2 regions of the Streptomyces sp. NPDC005393 genome follow, and region 2 is predicted to be linked to the other one. Evidence: riboswitches for the same ligand, from Rfam matches in the RefSeq annotation. Region 2 holds a riboswitch; the other holds the start of a gene.

Region 1 (8,801 bases), on a different contig from region 2:
CCCTGTGTGGTCGAGGAGAAGCTCGACGGCATCCGGGTGCAGGTGCACCGGGACGGGGAGGACGTACGGATCTACACCCGCACCCTCGACGAGATCACCGAGCGGCTGCCGGAGGTGGTCACGGCGGCGCGGGAGCTGGAGGTGGAGCGGGCGATCCTCGACGGCGAGGTCATCTCGCTGGACGAGGAGGGGCGGCCGCGGCCGTTCCAGGAGATCTCCGGCCGGGTCGGCTCCCGGCTCGATGTGGCCGGGGCGTCGGCGGCGCTGCCGCTGTACCCCGTCTTCTTCGATCTGCTCGCGGTGGACGACCGCGATCTGCTCGCCCTCCCGGCCCGGGAGCGCCACGCCGAACTGGCCCGGATCGCCCCCGGACCCCGGCGGGTGCGGCGGCTGGTGGCGGAGGACCCGCGGGATCCGCGGACCCGGCGGGCGGCGCGGGAGTTCGCCGCGGACGTACTGGCCCAGGGGCACGAGGGAGTGGTGGCCAAGGCGCTGGAGGCGCCGTACGGCGCGGGCCGGCGCGGGGCGTCCTGGCTCAAGGTCAAACCGGTGCACACGCTGGATCTGGTGGTGCTGGCCGCCGAGTGGGGGCATGGCCGCCGGACCGGAAAGCTGTCCAACCTCCATCTGGGCGCGCGGCAGCCGGACGGCACGTTCGTGATGCTGGGCAAGACCTTCAAGGGGCTCACCGACGCGCTGCTGGCCTGGCAGACGGAGGCGCTGCTGGGGCTCGCGGTCAGCGACGACGGAGGGGTGGTGCGGGTGCGGCCCGAACTGGTGGTGGAGGTGGCCTTCGACGGTCTGCAGCGCTCGTCCCGCTATCCGGCGGGGGTGACCCTGCGCTTCGCGCGGGTGCTGCGCTACCGGGAGGACAAACCGGCGGATCAGGCGGACACCCTGGAGGCGGTGCTGGCGCTGCGCAGGAGTTGACCGCGCCGGGCCCTCAGCGGCCCAGCGCCTGCCTCGCCAGCCGGTAGGCCGCGAGGTCCGCCACCGAGATCATGGGCATCAGCCGGCTCGCGGCCAGCCGGCTGAGGTCGCCGTGGCATGCCACGCTCCAGTCCGCCGTGACCACTTCGCACATCGTGGTGACCCCGGACAGCCCCGCCAGCAGGGACAGATCGACGGCCGCCTCCGCCCTCTCCGCGCGCTCCAGCACCCCGCCCGGCACCGCGCGCACCGGGAAGACATGCCCGGGGCGCCCCAGCTGCTCGGGGGTGGTGTGCGGATCGGCGAGCGCCTGGATGGTGCGTGAGCGGTCGACGGCGCAGACTCCGGTGGTGGTGGGGCCGAGCAGATCCACGGAGACGGTGAAGGCGGTCTCGCGGAGCCCGGTGTTCTCCTCCACCATCTGCGGCAGAGCCAACCGGCCGGCGCGGTCGTGCGGCAGCGCCACACAGACCACGCCGGAGGTATGGTCCAGCATCTGTCGTAGCGCGTCTTCGTGCGTATGCTCCGCGGCGACCACGAGGTCGCCCTCGTTCTCGCGGGACTCCTCGCCGTGGATCACGACGAAGCCGCCCTCCGCGAACGCCTCGATCGCCTGCTCCACGGCGAGAAGACGCTCGGTCTCCACCGGCTGCTCGGTGACTGTCATGGCCTACGGCCCTCCTGCCCTGTTCCCTACGGATCGACGTCCGGGGGGAGACGGGCAAGGGCAACGCGGTGCGCGGTCCAGGCGACTCGGTTCGAATGCGAGCGCCACCGCGCGGCACAGGGTGCCGCCGCGTACCTCCTACCATCCGGACTTTCACCGTCGGTCCCGGAATCGCACCGGGTCGGCCGGCCGATGGATTCGGCCGGGTCGCGGACTGTCACCGCCGGTTCGGAGTTTCACCGACCCCGGAGCACGCGAAAAACGCTGTGGAGCATTTTGGCACAGGGCCGCATCGCTGACGAAGTGTCAAGCCTCACACCTCATCTGCTGACATGTCCCCAAGCGCTCATCCGTACTGGAGAGTTGGTCCACGCGGGGTCCTCCGCGTGGGTCAGGGTCTCCCAGCCCAGAAATCCTGGCGGCCGAGGCCGGGACGGTGAGGACGCCCCGCGAGCAGCGCGGCCAGCGCTGCGGCGAGGGCGAGATACCGGGGTTCGGGGCGCATGGGGGGGGCGGCTCTCCTGTCGGTGGGGGGTGCTCATACGGTTGTTCGTATGCATGAACAATGGATCTCGACATGAACTCCGGTGGGCCTCCGGGAAGTTAGCCGGACCCCATCGACGCGTCAAGGTCCATACCTTCGACCGCGGGAGAGAATGAGTGCCCCCACCCCGATCGAGAGGCCCACCGTTGGAGACGACAGTCGCGGAGGACCAAGCCGCCGGCTCCGGGCGGCCGCCGGCCGCCCGCCGCCTCGTCACGCTCCCCGCCGGCCGGGCACGGCGGCTGACGGCCTGGTCCGCGGTCCCGCCGCTGGCCCTGGTGAGCGTGGTGGCGGCCTGCCGGGCCGCGGACACCGACGGCATCACGCCCGTACCGCAGTTGCTCGCCTTCCTGCCCTGGCTGCTGATCCCGGCAGCGCTCGGGCTGCTCCTCAGCACGGCCGCGCGCTGGCCACTGGGGTGCGGCTGGGCGCTGATCGCCGCGTCGGTCACCGGGTGGTTCGTCCAGCCGTACGACAACGGATCGGCACCCGCCCCGCACGGGCCGGTCCTCGCCCATCTGCGGGTGCTGACCGCCAACCTGGAGTTCGGCGGGGCCACCGACGGGCTGCTGGCCGCACTGCGAAGGGAGCGGCCGGACATGGTGTCCGTCCAGGAGTGCGACGTACGGTGCGCGGCGGCGCTCGAATCCGCGGCCGTACGCGAGGCCTATCCGTACCGGAACATCGTCACCGGCCGCCCCGCCGAGGGCTCGGCCATCCTGAGCCGGTACCCGCTGACCAAGGAGGAGGGGGTGCGCGGCGAACTGGCGATGCCGGGGGCGGTCGCCCGGATCGCCGGGCAGCCGCTGCGGCTGCAGGTCGCGCATCCGATGCCGCCCATGCCGGGGCAGCTGGACCTATGGCGCACCGAGTTGGGGCGGCTGCGCGCCTACGCCGCCGACCGGGGCGGCGAACCCACCCTCATCGCGGGCGACTTCAACGCGACCCAGGACCACGCCGCCTTCCGGGCGCTGCTGGACACCGGAATGCGGGACAGCGCACGGGCCGCCGGGGTGTCACGGACGCCCAGCTGGCCGAGCGCCACGGCCCCGGCGCTGGGCGCGCAGATCGACCATGTCCTGGTCAGCGACGCGCTACGGCCCCGCACGGCCCGCTTTGTGGATCTGCGCGATACGGACCACCGGGCGCTGCTGGTGGAGCTGGACCTGTACGGACACCAGGGCCAGGGGTGAGGTGTGCGGGTCAGCTCTCGCCCGGATCGTACGAACTGCCCAGCTCGAACGGCTCCGGCTCCAGGCCGTCCGTGGGCCAGCGCTGCTCGCGCCGCCACCGCGCGTTCCCTTCCGCGAGCGCGTTCCACAGCAGATTGAGCGGGTGGGCGGCGTCGTAATGGGCGCGTTCGCCGCGCCGGGCGAAGGCGCCGAGCAGCACCTCCAGCCGCGGCCCCGTGTCATTGACCAGCTCGACGGCGCGCAGCCCGCGCCCGTACGCGACCCCGGGATCGCCCGCCGCGTCCGCGACACCCTTGGTGACCAGCATGCAGCCGCGCAGCACCCCGGAACGCAGCAGCTCAAGGCCGTAGTTGACGGTGTCGATCTCGGCGGCGATACGCAGCGTGTCGCGGTACTCGGCGCCGAACCAGGTGCGCAGCACCCCGGCCATCTGCCCGCCGGCCGAGACCACCAGCGGAAGCGTGCGCAGCTCACTGGTCGGGACGGTCGGGCCGGGCAGCTCGCTCGCGGGCAGATTGGTCAGCAGCGACACCCCGCTGCGGCGCCACTCCATCACCTCGAAGGCTTCGAGTTCCCGGTCGCCGTCCGGCCTGGTCACCACGGTGCCGCAGACCAGATCGACCTCCTGGGCGCGCAGCTTGGCCAGGACGTCACGGGTGCGCACATGCCCGACCTTGAGCTCGATGGCGCGCCGCCGGAACTCCTCGGCGACCCGCTCCCCGGCGGCCGCCAGATGGCCGAGGGTCAGGCGCGTGGCGCCCACCGCCAGGGTGGTGCCGAGGCGGCGCCGGGACTCATGGATTCCGTCCAGCCAGTCGCCGAGCGTTCCGCGCGCCAAGGCGACAAGGGCTTCTCCGGTGCCGGTGAACAGCACATCCTTGCCGCGTCCCTGTTTGAGGACGAGCGGTTCGCCGCACAGCTCGCGGAAGTTCCGGTTCATGGTGTCGAGCTGTTTTTGAACGCTGGACTGTTCACGGCCCAGAACCCGTGCGGCACGCAGCGCGGTACCGGCCTCATGGACCATGATCAGCGTGCGGAGCTGGTCCATTGTGGTGTCCATAAGCTCGAGCGGACTTTGCAGCATTCTGCTGCGCATCATTCCCCCACTTCCCCCTGCGGCCCTTTTTATGACTTCGGAGTTTAGTCATGGATCCGCACGGTTACCCGCGTCCGATATGACTGCGAAACGGACCGATGTACGGAAGGTCAGAGCCGGGCGCCGCACGCTGGAGATCAGCCGTCCGGAAAAAGTGCTCTTCCCCGATGACGGGATCACCAAATTCGATCTCGCCGAGTACTACCGCGCGGTCTCCCGGCGGATGATCCCCCACTTGCGGGACCGCCCCTTGATGATGGAACGCCATCCGGACGGCATCGGCGGAAAACCGCTCATGCAGAAGAACGCCCCCGACTACTTTCCGGACTGGGTGCGCCGGGCCGTTCTCCCGAAAGAAGGCGGCAAGGTCACCCATGTGGTGTGCGACGACACCGCGACCCTCGTCTACCTCGCCGGTCAGGCGTGCGTCACCCCGCACCCCTGGCTCTCCCGCGTCGACCGGCCCGACCACCCCGACCGGCTGGTCTTCGACCTCGACCCACCCGAGAAGCCCGGCGCCGACGGATCCGGATTCGAGGAGGTGCGGTGGGCGGCACGGCGGATGTGCGGGCTGCTCGGCGAGCTCGGGCTGCCCGGACTGCTGATGACCACCGGCTCCCGAGGGCTGCATGTCATCGTCCCGCTCGACCGCCGCGCGGACTTCGACTCCGTACGCGCCTTCGCCCGCGACGCCGCCGACGCGCTGGCCGCCCGCCACCCCGACCGGCTCACCACCGCGGCGCGCAAGGCCGCGCGGCGCGGCCGGCTCTACCTCGACACCCAGCGCAACGCCTACGCGCAGACGGCGGTGGCCCCGTACGCGGTGCGCGCCCGGCCCGGCGCCCCCGTCGCCACGCCGATCGATGGCGCGGAGCTGGACGATCCGGAGCTGACAGCCGACCGCTGGACCCTTCGGACCGTCGAGGAGCGGCTGAGCGACGACCCCTGGGCCCGTACGGGCACCAGGGGCCGTTCGCTGCGCACGCCCCGGAGGCGGCTGGAGCGGCTTACCGAGGGCGGGAGCGGCTAGGCCGGGCGGCTGCCGGCTGGGCCGGGCGGGGCTGCGGGCGGGAGCGGCCAGGCGCTTCCGCTAGGCGCCGATGCCGCCGCCGTCGCGCCGCCAGACGCTGATCACCGACGGGCGGGTCAGCTTGCCCGGTCCGTCCGGCCAGCTGGACGCGGGCTTCTCCACGCTCGCGCCGTCGACCTCGCCCGGGTGCTGCACCGCCACCAGCACCCGCCGGTCCTGGACGATCGGCCCGCAGGTCTCGGCACCGGTCGGCACGGTCAGGAACTGCCTGACCTCACCGCGGCGGTCGCCCGCGGTCGCGACGCCGAACAGCCCGTCGTGGTTGCCCAGCGCATTGCCGTCGGTGGAGATCCACAGATTGCCGTACGCGTCGAAGGTGAGGTTGTCCGGGCAGGAGATCGAGCTGACCTGGTCCTTCGGGAACCCGCCGAAGTAGGTGCTGGGGTCCTCGGGGTCGCCGCAGACCAGGAACAGCCGCCAGGTGAAGCGCCTGGACCCCGAGTTGTTCCAGCGCTCGGCCAACTCCAGGATCTGGCCGTGCTTGTTGGTGTCGCGCGGGTTCGCCTCGTCGGCCGGGGCCTTGCCGGCCTTGCCGCGGTCGCTGTTGTTGGTCAGCGCGATGTAGACGCGGCCGGTGCGCGGGCTCGGCTCGACGTCCTCGGGGCGGTCCATCTTCGTGGCGCCCACCTTGTCGGCGGCCATCCGCGTGAAGACGTACACCTCCTCGGCGGTCATGCCCTCGACGTACGAGGTGGTGCCGCTCGCCAGCGGAATCCACTCGCCCGCGCCGTCGAACGCGCCGTCCTTGGGCAGCTTGCCGCTGCCGTCGATCTCCGCGGCCGGGCTGTCGCCGGTGAACTTGGCGACGTACAGCGTGCCCTCGTCCAGCAGCGTGCGGTTGTGCTCGCGGGCGGTGCGGGTGCTGCCCCTCATCATGCGCTTGGCCGAGACGAACTTGTAGAAGTAGTCGAACTTCTCGTCGTCGCCCATGTAGAGCACCGGGCGGCCGTCGGTCGTCAGGCGGGGCTCGGCGGCCTCGTGCTTGAAGCGGCCCAGCGCGGTCAGCTTGCGCGGGGTGGACTCCGGGTCGTACGGGTCGATCTCGATGACCCAGCCGAAGCGGTTGGTCTCGTTCGGCTCCTTCGACACGTCGAAGCGGTCGTCGAAACGCTCCCACTTGCGCTCGGAGGCGGCGCCGGTGATGCCGTACCGCTTCAGGCGGGCGGCGGTCGTCGGGTCGGTGACCGAACCGCCGTTGGCGAAGTACTGGTTGAAGTTCTCCTCGCCCGACAGCACCGTGCCCCACGGGGTGATGCCGCCACCGCAGTTGTTCAGCGTGCCGAGGATGCGCTTGCCGGACGGGTCGGCGGAGGTGCGGAGCAGCTTGCTGCCCGCCGCCGGGCCCGTGACCTCGAACGGCGTCGTCGCGGTGATACGGCGGTTGAGGCGGTGGCGCGGCACGGCGGTCAGCTTGCCGAGCCGGCTGTCCTCCGCCGTCATGAGCACGGACAGACCGTGTGCGGCCCAGCCGATCTCGGCCTGCTCACGGGTGGGGTTCGCCGCGTCGTACCCGGCGAACATCAGCACCTCGTCGGTGTACTCGTGGTTCACCACGAGCAGCTGGTGGTCGCGCTCGCCCGGAACGTCGAGCACGGCCATGTAGTCGTTGTTGTAACCGAACTGGCCCGCCTGCGCCTTCGCCGACTGGTGATCCGGATCGAAGGCGGGCGCACCGCCCAGGATCGGGTCGCCCCAGCGGATGACGACATTCTGGTCATGCCCCTCGGCGACGACGACGGCATCGGTGGTGTTGGGCGCGACCGGCGAGAAGCGCAGGCCGCGGGCCGCCCTACCCTCCGCGGCGGCGGGGGCGGTCGTCGCGGCGGCGGCGGCCGCCTGCGGCCCCCGCCCCACGGTCGCGACTCCGGTCGCGGCCGCCACGGTGACCACCGCGCTCGCCCGCAGCAGGGAGCGGCGCGACGCGACGCCCGCGATGACATCACCCACATAGGTGTTGTCGCTGGTGTTCGGCGCCTCGTGGAGGCAGGCGTCGCCACAGCGGTACCGGCATGTCAGCGCGGAACGACCGCCCGGGTGCGAGCTGATGAGCGGCAGGAGCTTGCGCACGTCTTCCCCTCCGTAAGGGTGTCACGATGGCTTCGCAATGGGCCGTCCGCCGGCGCGACCCGCGCCGACATGACGTCGGAATCCTTTGGCGGCGAAGCTATGGGCGTAGAACCGCGTGGCGGCGACGGACCCCTGAACCCTGGGTGAACGACGCACGAGCGGAATCGGCGGCGGAAGGCCGTTGACCGGCCCGCTAGCCTTTCGGCACCACGGTCATGCACCGCCATGCACCGCACTCGACACGTGAGAGGTATCTCCCATGGGCATACGGGACCTACTGCGCAATGTTTTCGGACGCTCCCGAGCCACGAGGGTGGACGACACTGCTGCGCCGGAGGCGGCAGTTGTCCCGGACCCCCAGCCCGAGGCCCCGACGGAGTCCGAGACGGCGGCCCCCGAGCCGGTAGTCGAACCGGCTGCGGCTCCCACCCCGAAGACCCCGCCCCAGGCTGACGACGAGACACCGGGCGACCCGACCCTGTCCGAGCCGCTGAAGAGCCTCGACGAGATCCTCAAGTCCCCGGACCCGGAGCCGACCCGCCCCGCCGTCGCCCCGGAGACCTCGGCGCCCAAGACGGCGACGGACACCGCGCCCTCGGCCGACGCCGAGCCCGAGCCGAAGCCCGCCGCAGCCGAGGCAGCCCCGACGGCCGAGCCCGAGCCGGTGGCGGCAGTCGCCGAGCCGGAAGCCAAGCCCGCGCCGGCCATGGAGCCCCAGGCCGAGCCGGAGCCCGAGACCGTGGAGCCGGAGCCCGCCGAGACCGTAGCGCCCGAGACGGCAACTCAGACCACGGCGGAGGCCGAGCCCGAGGCGGAGGCTGACGCCCAGGCCGAGCCTGCGACCGAAGAAGCGACTGCAGCACCCGAGGCGGAGGCTGACGCCGAGCCCGCAGCCGACGCCGACGCCGAGCCCGAGCCCGAGCCGGCGGCGGCAGTCACCGAGCCGGAAGCCAAGCCCGCGCCGGCCACGGAGCCCCAGGCCGAGCCGGAGCCCGAGACCGTGGAGCCGGAGCCCGCCGAGACCGCAGCGCCCAAGACGGCAACTCAGACCACCGCGGAGGCCGAGCCCGAGGCGGAGGCTGACGCCCAGGCCGAGCCTGCGACCGAAGAAGCGACTGCCGCACCCGAGGCGGAGGCTGACGCCGAGCCCGCAGCCGACGCCGACGCCGAGCCCGAGCCCGAGCCGGCGGCGGCAGTCACCGAGCCGGAAGCCA
Region 2 (8,801 bases):
CACCGGCAGTTCGAAGCTGCCGGGCACCCGCAGCAGGGTGGGCTCGTCGATGCCCAGCTCGCCGAGGGCGCGCAGGGCGCCGTCGACCAGTCCGTCCATCACCTTCTCGTGCCACTGTGCGGCGATGACGGCGACGCGCAGGTCCCCGCAGTTCTTCACGGACAGTTCGGGGGCGCCCTTACCGCTCACGTCTCTCCTCGGTGCAGATCTTTCATACGTACGGGTGTACTTGGTGTGCTTACTGATTGCCGCAGGCGGACACGGGCTCGGCGCGGTCGCCGTCCAGCCACGGCAGGTCATGCCCCATCCGGTCCCGCTTGGTCCGCAGGTAGCGCAGATTGTGCTCCCCGGCCTGGACGGGCATCGGCTCCCGGCCGGTGACCCGCAGCCCGTGCCGGACCAGGGCCGTGGTCTTCTCGGGGTTGTTGGTCATCAGCCGCAGGGAGCGCACGCCGAGGTCGGCGAGGATCTCCGCGCCCGCGGCGTAGTCGCGGGCGTCGGCGGGCAGGCCGAGCTCCAGATTGGCGTCCAGGGTGTCCCGGCCCAGCTCCTGGAGCTCGTACGCGCGCAGCTTGGACAGCAGCCCGATGCCGCGCCCCTCGTGGCCGCGCAGATACAGGACGACGCCGCGCCCCTCGACGGTGACCCGCTTCAGCGAGGCGTGCAGCTGGGGGCCGCAGTCGCAGCGCAGCGAGTGGAAGACATCGCCGGTGAGGCATTCGGAGTGAACCCGGACGAGGACGTCCTCGCCGTCGCCGATCTCGCCCTGGACGAGCGCGATGTGCTCGACCCCGTCGGTGGTCGCGCGGTAGCCGTACGCCTGGAAGTCCCCGAAGGCGGTGGGCAGCCGGGTCTCGGCCTCGCGCTTCACCAGGGGCTCGGCGGGCCTGCGGTGGGCGATCAGGTCCTCGATGGAGATGATCGCGAGACCGTGCTTACGCGCGAAGGCGACCAGCTCGGGCAGGCGCAGCATCGCACCGTCCTCCCCCGCGATCTCGACGATCGCGGCCGCCGGGCGCAGCCCCGCGAGCCGGGCCAGGTCCACCCCGGCCTCGGTGTGGCCGTTGCGGGCGAGCACGCCGCCGGGGCGGGCGCGCAGCGGGAAGATGTGGCCTGGGCGGGCGAAGTCGGCTGGGGTGCTGTCCGGGTCGGCCAGCAGCCGCAGGGTGGTGGCCCGGTCGGCGGCGGAGATGCCGGTGCCGACGCCGTGCTCGGCGGTGGCGTCGACCGAGACGGTGAAGGCGGTGCGCATGGACTCGGAGTTGTGCTCGACCATCTGCGGCAGTTCGAGCCGGTCGATGTCGGCGGCGTCCAGGGTGGCGCAGATCAGCCCGCGGCACTCGGTCATCATGAACGCGACGTGCTCCGGGGTGATCGTCTCGGCGGCGATGATGAGATCGCCCTCGTTCTCCCGGTCCTCGTCGTCCACGACCACGACGGGGCGGCCCGCGGCGATCTCGGCGATGGCCCGCTCGACGGTGTCCAGCGCCAGCTCGTCGGGCCACTCCCCCGCGCGGCGCGGGGGGCGCAGCGGTGCGGGCGCGGTCGTCGGCTGCGGCTCGGTGACCGCGTGTGCCTCACTCATGCGATGGCCTCCTTCTTCTGGGCGCCGGCGTCCCGTCCCAGCAGCCGCTCGACGTATTTGGCGAGCACGTCCACCTCGAGGTTGACCGGGTCGCCGGACTGCTTGACCCCGAGCGTGGTGAGCGCGAGCGTGGTCGGGATGAGACTGACGGTGAAGTAGTCGGGGCCCGCGTCGACGACGGTCAGGCTGATGCCGTCGACCGTGATGGAGCCCTTCTCGACGACATAGCGGCTCAGCTCGGCGGGCAGCGAGATGCTCACGATCTCCCAGTGCTCGGAGAGCTTGCGCTCGACGATCGTGCCGGTGCCGTCGACGTGGCCCTGGACGATGTGGCCGCCGAGCCGCCCGCCGAGCGCCATCGGGCGCTCCAGGTTGACCCGGGAGCCGACGGTGAGCGCGCCGAGGCTGGAGCGGTTCAGGGTCTCGGCCATGACATCGGCGCTGAACTCGCCGCCTCCGCCGCCCTCGTGGATGTCGACGACGGTGAGACAGACGCCGTTGACGGCGATGGAGTCGCCATGCTTCGCACCCTCGGTGACGACGGGGCCGCGCACCTGGAAGCGGGAGGCGTCGCCCAGGTTCTCGATGGCGACGATCTCACCCAGTTCTTCGACAATTCCGGTGAACACTTCAGTTCTCCTCGGCGAGGGGGGCGGGGGCGACGGGGTGGGCGGTGATGCGCAGATCGGGGCCGAGCCGGGTGACTTCGGCCGTATCGAGGCGCAACGCCCGGGCGATGGTGGTGATTCCGGCGTCGGCGAGGGCGGCGGGGCCCGCACCGAGCAGTACGGGGGCGAGATAGCCGACGACCTTGTCGACGGCGCCCGCGGCGAGGAACGCCCCGGCGAGGGTGGGGCCGCCCTCCAGCAGGACGGAGCGCACCCCACGGCCGTGCAGTTCGGCGAGGAGCGCGGCGATGTCGAGCCCCCCGCCGTCTTGGGCGCGCGGCAGCCGCACGGTCTCGGCGCCGCCCGGCAGACGGTCGGTGTCGGCGTCCTCGGCCACCGCGATCAGGGTGGGCGCCGCGTCGTCCAGGACCCGGGCGTCAGGCTTCACGGTCGCGTTGGTGTCGACGACGACGCGCAGCGGCTGCCTCGCGCCCTCCCGGTCCCGTACGGCCAGATGGGGGTCGTCGGCGCGCAGGGTGCCGGAGCCGACGACGACGGCGTCCGCCTCCGCGCGCAGCCGGTGCACATCGGCGCGGGACGCGGCCGAGGTGATCCAGCGGCTGGTGCCGTCGGCGGCCGCGCTGCGCCCGTCCAGGGTGGCCGCGTACTTCCACAGCACGAAGGGGCGGCCGCGCCGCATCGACGTCAGCCAGGCTTCGTTGACCGCCTCGGCCTCCTGCGCCAGCGCTCCCGCCTCGACGTCGATCCCCGCGGCGGCGAGGGTGGCGCCGCCGCCCCTGGCCTGGGCGGTGGGATCGGCGACCGCGTAGCGGACACGGGCGATCCCGGCGTCGATGAGCGCCTGGGCACAGGGGCCGGTGCGGCCGGTGTGGTTACAGGGTTCGAGGGTGACCAGGGCGGTGCCGCCGCGGGCCCGCTCCCCCGCCTCGCGCAGCGCGTGGATCTCGGCGTGGGGGCCGCCAGCCCGCTGATGCCAGCCCTCGCCGACGATGCGGCCGTCGGCGTCGAGCACGACGCAGCCGACGACGGGGTTGGGGCTGGTGTGGCCGAGGCCGCGGGCGGCGAGCGCGACGGCACGGCGCATCGCTTCGGCTTCGGCTGCGGTGGCCACCGGGTCCTCCTGCCTCTTCGGGCACGGACTCCGGGGCTGTCGAGTAAGACAAGAGACGGAAACGCCGCCGCCAGCACGCCGCGATCGGGACAACGGGCCCGCGCCGAAAGGGCGGCCCGCCAATGGCGGCGCACCGGTGATGTCGCTACCGCCGCGCACTGCCTCCCATCCGGACTCTAACCGTCGGTCCAGGAATTTCACCTGGTCAACCGGCCGCTGGCGGCGGACGGGTCGCGGACTGTAACCGCCGGTTCGGATTTTCACCGACCCCGGAGTGCGCTGACGTCACTGGTACGGCCCCAGTGTGCCACGGGTCATTGCCGCAGGTGGAGCCGGGCCCCATGTGGTGTGGCTCACTCGCCCTGCGCGAGCGCGATGCTGTCGAGCTGCTCGACGGCGGGCCGTACCGCCCACAGATCCCGCCGGGCGGGGGGCTACCGGGCGCCGAACGGCTCGTTGTGCGCCGCGTCCATCGCGGTCAGCACCGCACCGCGCAGCACCCCGCCGCCGCCCACCGCCCCGGCGCGTACCCGCGTACGCAGCGGCGACATGCGGGCGACGTGGGGCCGCGCCGCTCCGCCCCCGACTCGCCCACGACCGCCACCAGCCCGGCCGCCCGCAGCCGCTCGACCAGGTCCGCGATGGTGGGGCGGGACAGGCCGGTCAGCGTTTTGAGCTGCCCCGCGGTCAACGGGCCCCCGTCCTTGAGAAGTTGCAGGGCCAGGCGGTCATTGATGGTCCGTGCCGTACTCGGAGAGGCGGTGCGGCCCGCCACGGGCACGCGCGTCGACGTCGTGCCGGGATCCTTCCAGACCGGCTGCCGGGAGAACTCCATCTATCAGGCAGGCTTCCTGATAGTTTCCGCTCGGCCGGGCATTCGGCTGAGGACTTATCGTCGGAAAGCCGCGCCACGAGGAGCGTGCGACAGACATGGGCGGTGGTACGGACTCCCGGACACCCGGGATGCCCCAGGTACGGCGGGCGCGGGTGGCCGTCGCGGCGGTGTTCGCCGTCCACGGCGCGGTCACCGGCAACTTCGCCACCCGCATCCCCTGGATCCAGGAGCGGTTGGACATCAGCGCCGGCCAACTCGGCCTCGCGCTCGCCTTCCCCGCGATCGGCGCCTCCGTCGCGATGCCGCTGGCCGGGCGGATCAGCCACCGCTTCGGCGCCCGCGCGGCGCTGCGCGGGCTGCTCGCCCTGTGGTGCGCGTGGCTGGTGATGCCCCCGCTCGCCCCCGGGCTGAGCTGGCTGTGCGGCGCGCTCTTCCTCTCCGGCGCGAGCGCCGGGATGTCCGACGTCGCCATGAACGCCCTCGGCGTGGAGATCGAGACCCGCCTCGGCCGCCCGATCATGTCCGGGCTGCACGGAATGTGGAGCGTTGGCGCGCTCACCGGCTCGGCCGCGGGCACGGTCGCCGCCCACGCCGACGCGGACGCCCGGCTGCACCTCGGCGTCGCCGCCGCGGTCCTCACGGTGCTCGGCGCGGTGGCCTGTCACTGGGTCCTCGACCTGCGCAGCGCCCCCGAGGAGCACCCCCCGCCCCGCTTCACCCTCCCGCCCCGCTCCGCGCTGATCATCGGCGCGGTGGGGTTCTGCGCGGTCTTCGCCGAGGGGGCCAGCCTGGACTGGTCTGCGGTCTACCTGCGCGACGTCATGGGCTCCTCCCCCGGTGTCGCCGCCGCCTGCACCACCGCCTTCTCCTGCACGATGGCCGGAGCGCGGTTGATCGGCGACGCGGCGGTGGCCCGCTTCGGCTCCGTACGGACGGTACGGACCGGCGGAGTCCTCGCCACCCTCGGCGGCCTCCTCCTCGTCACGGCCTCCGGACCGGCCCTCGCCATCGCCGGCTTCGGCCTCATCGGCCTGGGCATCGCGGTCGTCGTGCCTCTGGCCTTCGCCGCCGCCGGCCGCAGCGGCGCGGCCCCCAGCCAGGCCATCGCGGGCGTCGCCACGATCACCTACACCTCGGGCCTGATCGCCCCGGCGGCCATGGGCTCGATCGCGGACATGACCTCGCTGACGGTCTCGTTCTGCCTGGTCACGGTGTTGACGCTGGGCCTGGTGGCGGGGGCGGGCGTCCTGCGCACGCCGCCCACGGACCCCACCCTCCAACCCGGCCCGTCCTCCCGTGCCACCCTCCCCTGACCCGGCCCGAACGGTTCGGTGGGGACCGAAACGCCGGCAGCGCATCATGGGCACATGACCCCCACCGCACACAGCGGAGGCGGACTCCGCGGGCCGCAACTCGCGCGGCTGGCCTCCCTCATCGCCGATGAGACACGCGCCACCATCTGTCTGGCGCTGCTCGACGGGCGCGCATGGACCGCCGGGGAGTTGGCGCGCCACGCCGGGGTCGCCGCGTCGACGGCGAGCGAGCATCTGAGCCGGCTCATCGAGGGCGGCCTGCTGGCGGAGGAGCGCCAGGGCCGGCATCGCTACGTACGGCTGGCCGGGCCGCAGGTCGCGCAGCTGATCGAGGATCTGTCCGCGCACGCCGCACCCCCGCCCCCGCCCCGTACGCTGCGCGCCTCCAGCGCGAGCGGGGCCATGGCGCGGGCCCGGACCTGCTACGACCATCTCGCCGGGCGCCTGGGCACCGCGATCACGGACGCGATGCTGGAGCGCGGGCTGCTGCAGGGCGCGACGGGGTTCGCGCTGACGGAGCCCGGGATGGCCTGGTTCCAGGACCTGGGCATCGATCTCACGGCTGCCGCCTCGCGCGGGCGGCGGCCGATGGTCCGCAGCTGTCTCGACTGGACCGAGCGCCGCCCGCATCTGGCCGGGGTGGCCGGGGCCGCGCTGTGCCGGCACACGCTGGACGCCGGCTGGTGCGTACGGATCGGCAGCGGGCGGGCGCTGCGCGTCAGTGCGCACGGCGAGCGGGCGATGCGCGAGTTGCTCGGCGTCACTCTCGCCGAGTGACGCGCGGAATGACGCGCCGGCGCCAGGCTTCGGCCGGCGCCGAAACGATCCGCGCCTACGGTCGGCGGCATGAACGCCTCTCCCCACGCGGATTTCCGCCGACTCCACCACGCTGAGCGCCCTCTGCTCCTCCCCAACGCCTGGGACCACGCCTCCGCCGCCGCCCTCGCCCGGCGCGGCTTTCCCGCCATCGGCACCACCAGCCTCGGCGTGGCCGTGGCGGCCGGGCTGCCGGACGCGACCGGCGCCACGCGCGAGCAGACGCTCGCCCTCGCGCGCGGCATCGTTCGGCTGCCGGTGCTGGTGACCGTCGACATCGAGGGCGGGTTCGGCGAACGGCCCGAGGAGGTCGCGGCGCTCGCGGCCGAGCTGGACGAGGCCGGGGTCGCCGGGGTGAACATCGAGGACGGACGCCCGGACGGCACCCTCGCGCCCTTGACACACCAGTACGCGGTGATCGCGGCGGTCAAGGAGCGGGTGCCCCGCCTCTTTGTGAACGCGCGCACCGACACCCACTGGCTCGCCGCCATCGGTGGCGGAATGACGCCCCCACTGGCCGCCGCGGCCGAGCGCGCCGAGGCGTATGTACGGGCGGGTGCCGACGGCGTCTTCGTCCCCGCGCTCACCGCTGAACGGGACATCGCCGCCCTGGTCCGCGACCTCGGCGAGACCCCGCTGAACATCCTGTTCGCCCCCGGCCGCCACACCTACGACCGGCTGGCCGAGCTCGGCGTGCGGCGGATCAGCTGCGGATCGCTGCTCTTCCGCGCCGCCCTGCACCGCGCCGTCGAGCTGGCCTGGACGATCGCCCACCCGGGCGCCGATCCGGCCGGTGATCCGCCCAGCTATGCCGAGGCGCAGTCGCTGTCCGATCCCTTCACGGCGACGACATAGCTGCAAGGAACACATTTTCGGCCGTCTAACATTGGTGCGATCCCCCCGCAGCAATGAAGTGGAGCAGTCATGGGCCTCGGCGTGCGCTGGACCTTGCACGGCGATGGGCGCACCCCCGCCCCCGGAGCGGTCGTCAGGCCGGATGAGCGGCTGTCCTGGCCGAGGACGCTGGGCCTGGGCGCACAGCATGTCGTGGCCATGTTCGGAGCGAGCTTTGTCGCCCCGGTGCTGATGGGCCTCGACCCCAACCTCGCGATCATGATGTCCGGGGTCGCGACCATGCTGTTCCTGCTCGCGACCCGCGGCCGGGTGCCCAGCTATCTGGGGTGCAGCCTGTCCTTCGTCGGCGTGGCGGCGGTGATCCGGGCACAGGGCGGCGGCAGCGCCGCCGTCACCGGGGCGATCCTGGTGGTCGGCACGGTGCTGTTCCTGAGCGGACTGGCGGTACGGAAATTCGGCGCGGGCGTCATCCACGCGGCGATGCCGCCGGTGGTGACCGGTGCGGTGGTCATGCTGATCGGGTTCAATCTCGCCCCCGTGACCGCCGGGACGTACTGGCCCGCCGACCAATGGACCGCGCTGCTCACGATGCTGGTCACAGGGGCGGCCGTGGTCTGTCTGCGCGGCTTCTGGTCCCGTGTCGCGATCTTCCTGGGGCTGGTCTTCGGCTACGCGGTCTCCTGGCTCTTCGACCGCCTCCTCGGCAGGATCCACTCGATCGACGGCAGCGGGCGGGTCACCGACCACTGGCGGCTGGATCTGTCCGGTGTGGCCAAGGCGGACTGGATCGGCCTGCCGTCCCTGCACGCGCCGAGCTTCCAGTGGTCCGCGGTGCTGGTCGCGCTGCCGGTCGTGATCGCCCTGATCGCCGAGAACGCCGGGCATGTGAAGGCCGTCGGCGAAATGATCGGCGACCCGCTGGACGACCAGCTCGGCACGGCCATCGCGGCGGACGGCGCGGCGACGGTGCTCTCCACGGCGGTCGGCGGTCCGGCCACCACCACGTACTCCGAGAACATCGGCGTCATGGCCGCCACCCGCGTCTACTCCACCGCCGCGTACTGGGCAGCGGCGGGCTTCGCGCTGCTCTTCGGGCTGTGCCCGAAGTTCGGCGCGGTGGTGGCGGCGGTGCCGGGTGGGGTGCTGGGCGGTATCACCGTCATCCTCTACGGCATGATCGGGCTGCTCGGCGCCCAGATCTGGGTGCACAACAACGTGGATCTGCGTAATCCGCTCAACCTCGTGCCGGTCGCCGCGGGCGTCGTCATCGGCGTCGGCGGGGTCGGCCTGAAGATCAGCCGGAACTTCGAGCTGAGCGGGATCGCGCTGGGGACGATCGTGGTGCTGACCGGCTACCACGTGCTGCGCGCCCTGGCCCCGGCCCATCTCAAGCGGCAGGAGCCGCTGCTGGACGCGGGCATTAGCGGCTACAACGACGACGAGCGGTTGGCGTAGGACCTCACCCCCGCGGGCTCACCCCCGCGGGGCGAGGTCCTGCAGACCCACCACCCGCAGCAGCTCCCGCCGCTCGGCACGCATCTGCGCGACGCCCTGCGGCGGGCCGGGAACCGGGCCGGGAACCGGCGGCTCGCGCCGGTTCCTACGCGGATGTCTCGCAGGCGCTGCTGCGGCTGCTGCGCGCTCCCGGCGGCACGGC

What was found. A riboswitch is a leader RNA that binds a small molecule or an ion and turns the genes downstream of it on or off. The one in region 2 is predicted to bind FMN.
Region 1: another riboswitch for FMN. It lies ahead of ribB (3,4-dihydroxy-2-butanone-4-phosphate synthase); the one in region 2 lies ahead of ribD (bifunctional diaminohydroxyphosphoribosylaminopyrimidine deaminase/5-amino-6-(5-phosphoribosylamino)uracil reductase RibD).

Annotation. Positions count from the first base shown of each region.
Region 1 is NZ_JBEXFG010000005.1:200,254-209,054, forward strand. Features, by position in the region: gene ABZS71_RS08170 (ATP-dependent DNA ligase) at 1-930, shown strand, start outside; gene ribB (3,4-dihydroxy-2-butanone-4-phosphate synthase) at 944-1,597, opposite strand; FMN riboswitch at 1,725-1,855, opposite strand; gene ABZS71_RS08180 (endonuclease/exonuclease/phosphatase family protein) at 2,288-3,334, shown strand; gene ABZS71_RS08185 (LysR family transcriptional regulator) at 3,345-4,394, opposite strand; gene ligD (non-homologous end-joining DNA ligase) at 4,510-5,460, shown strand; gene ABZS71_RS08195 (PhoX family phosphatase) at 5,521-7,587, opposite strand; gene ABZS71_RS08200 (VWA domain-containing protein) at 7,901-8,801, shown strand, end outside.
Region 2 is NZ_JBEXFG010000009.1:131,036-139,836, reverse strand. Features, by position in the region: gene ribH (6,7-dimethyl-8-ribityllumazine synthase) at 1-189, opposite strand, end outside; gene ABZS71_RS11500 (bifunctional 3,4-dihydroxy-2-butanone-4-phosphate synthase/GTP cyclohydrolase II) at 239-1,585, opposite strand; gene ABZS71_RS11495 (riboflavin synthase) at 1,582-2,214, opposite strand; gene ribD (bifunctional diaminohydroxyphosphoribosylaminopyrimidine deaminase/5-amino-6-(5-phosphoribosylamino)uracil reductase RibD) at 2,216-3,325, opposite strand; FMN riboswitch at 3,477-3,607, opposite strand; partial or broken gene ABZS71_RS11485 (helix-turn-helix domain-containing protein) at 3,888-4,160, opposite strand; gene ABZS71_RS11480 (MFS transporter) at 4,256-5,473, shown strand; gene ABZS71_RS11475 (winged helix-turn-helix domain-containing protein) at 5,528-6,250, shown strand; gene ABZS71_RS11470 (isocitrate lyase/phosphoenolpyruvate mutase family protein) at 6,320-7,144, shown strand; gene ABZS71_RS11465 (solute carrier family 23 protein) at 7,214-8,599, shown strand.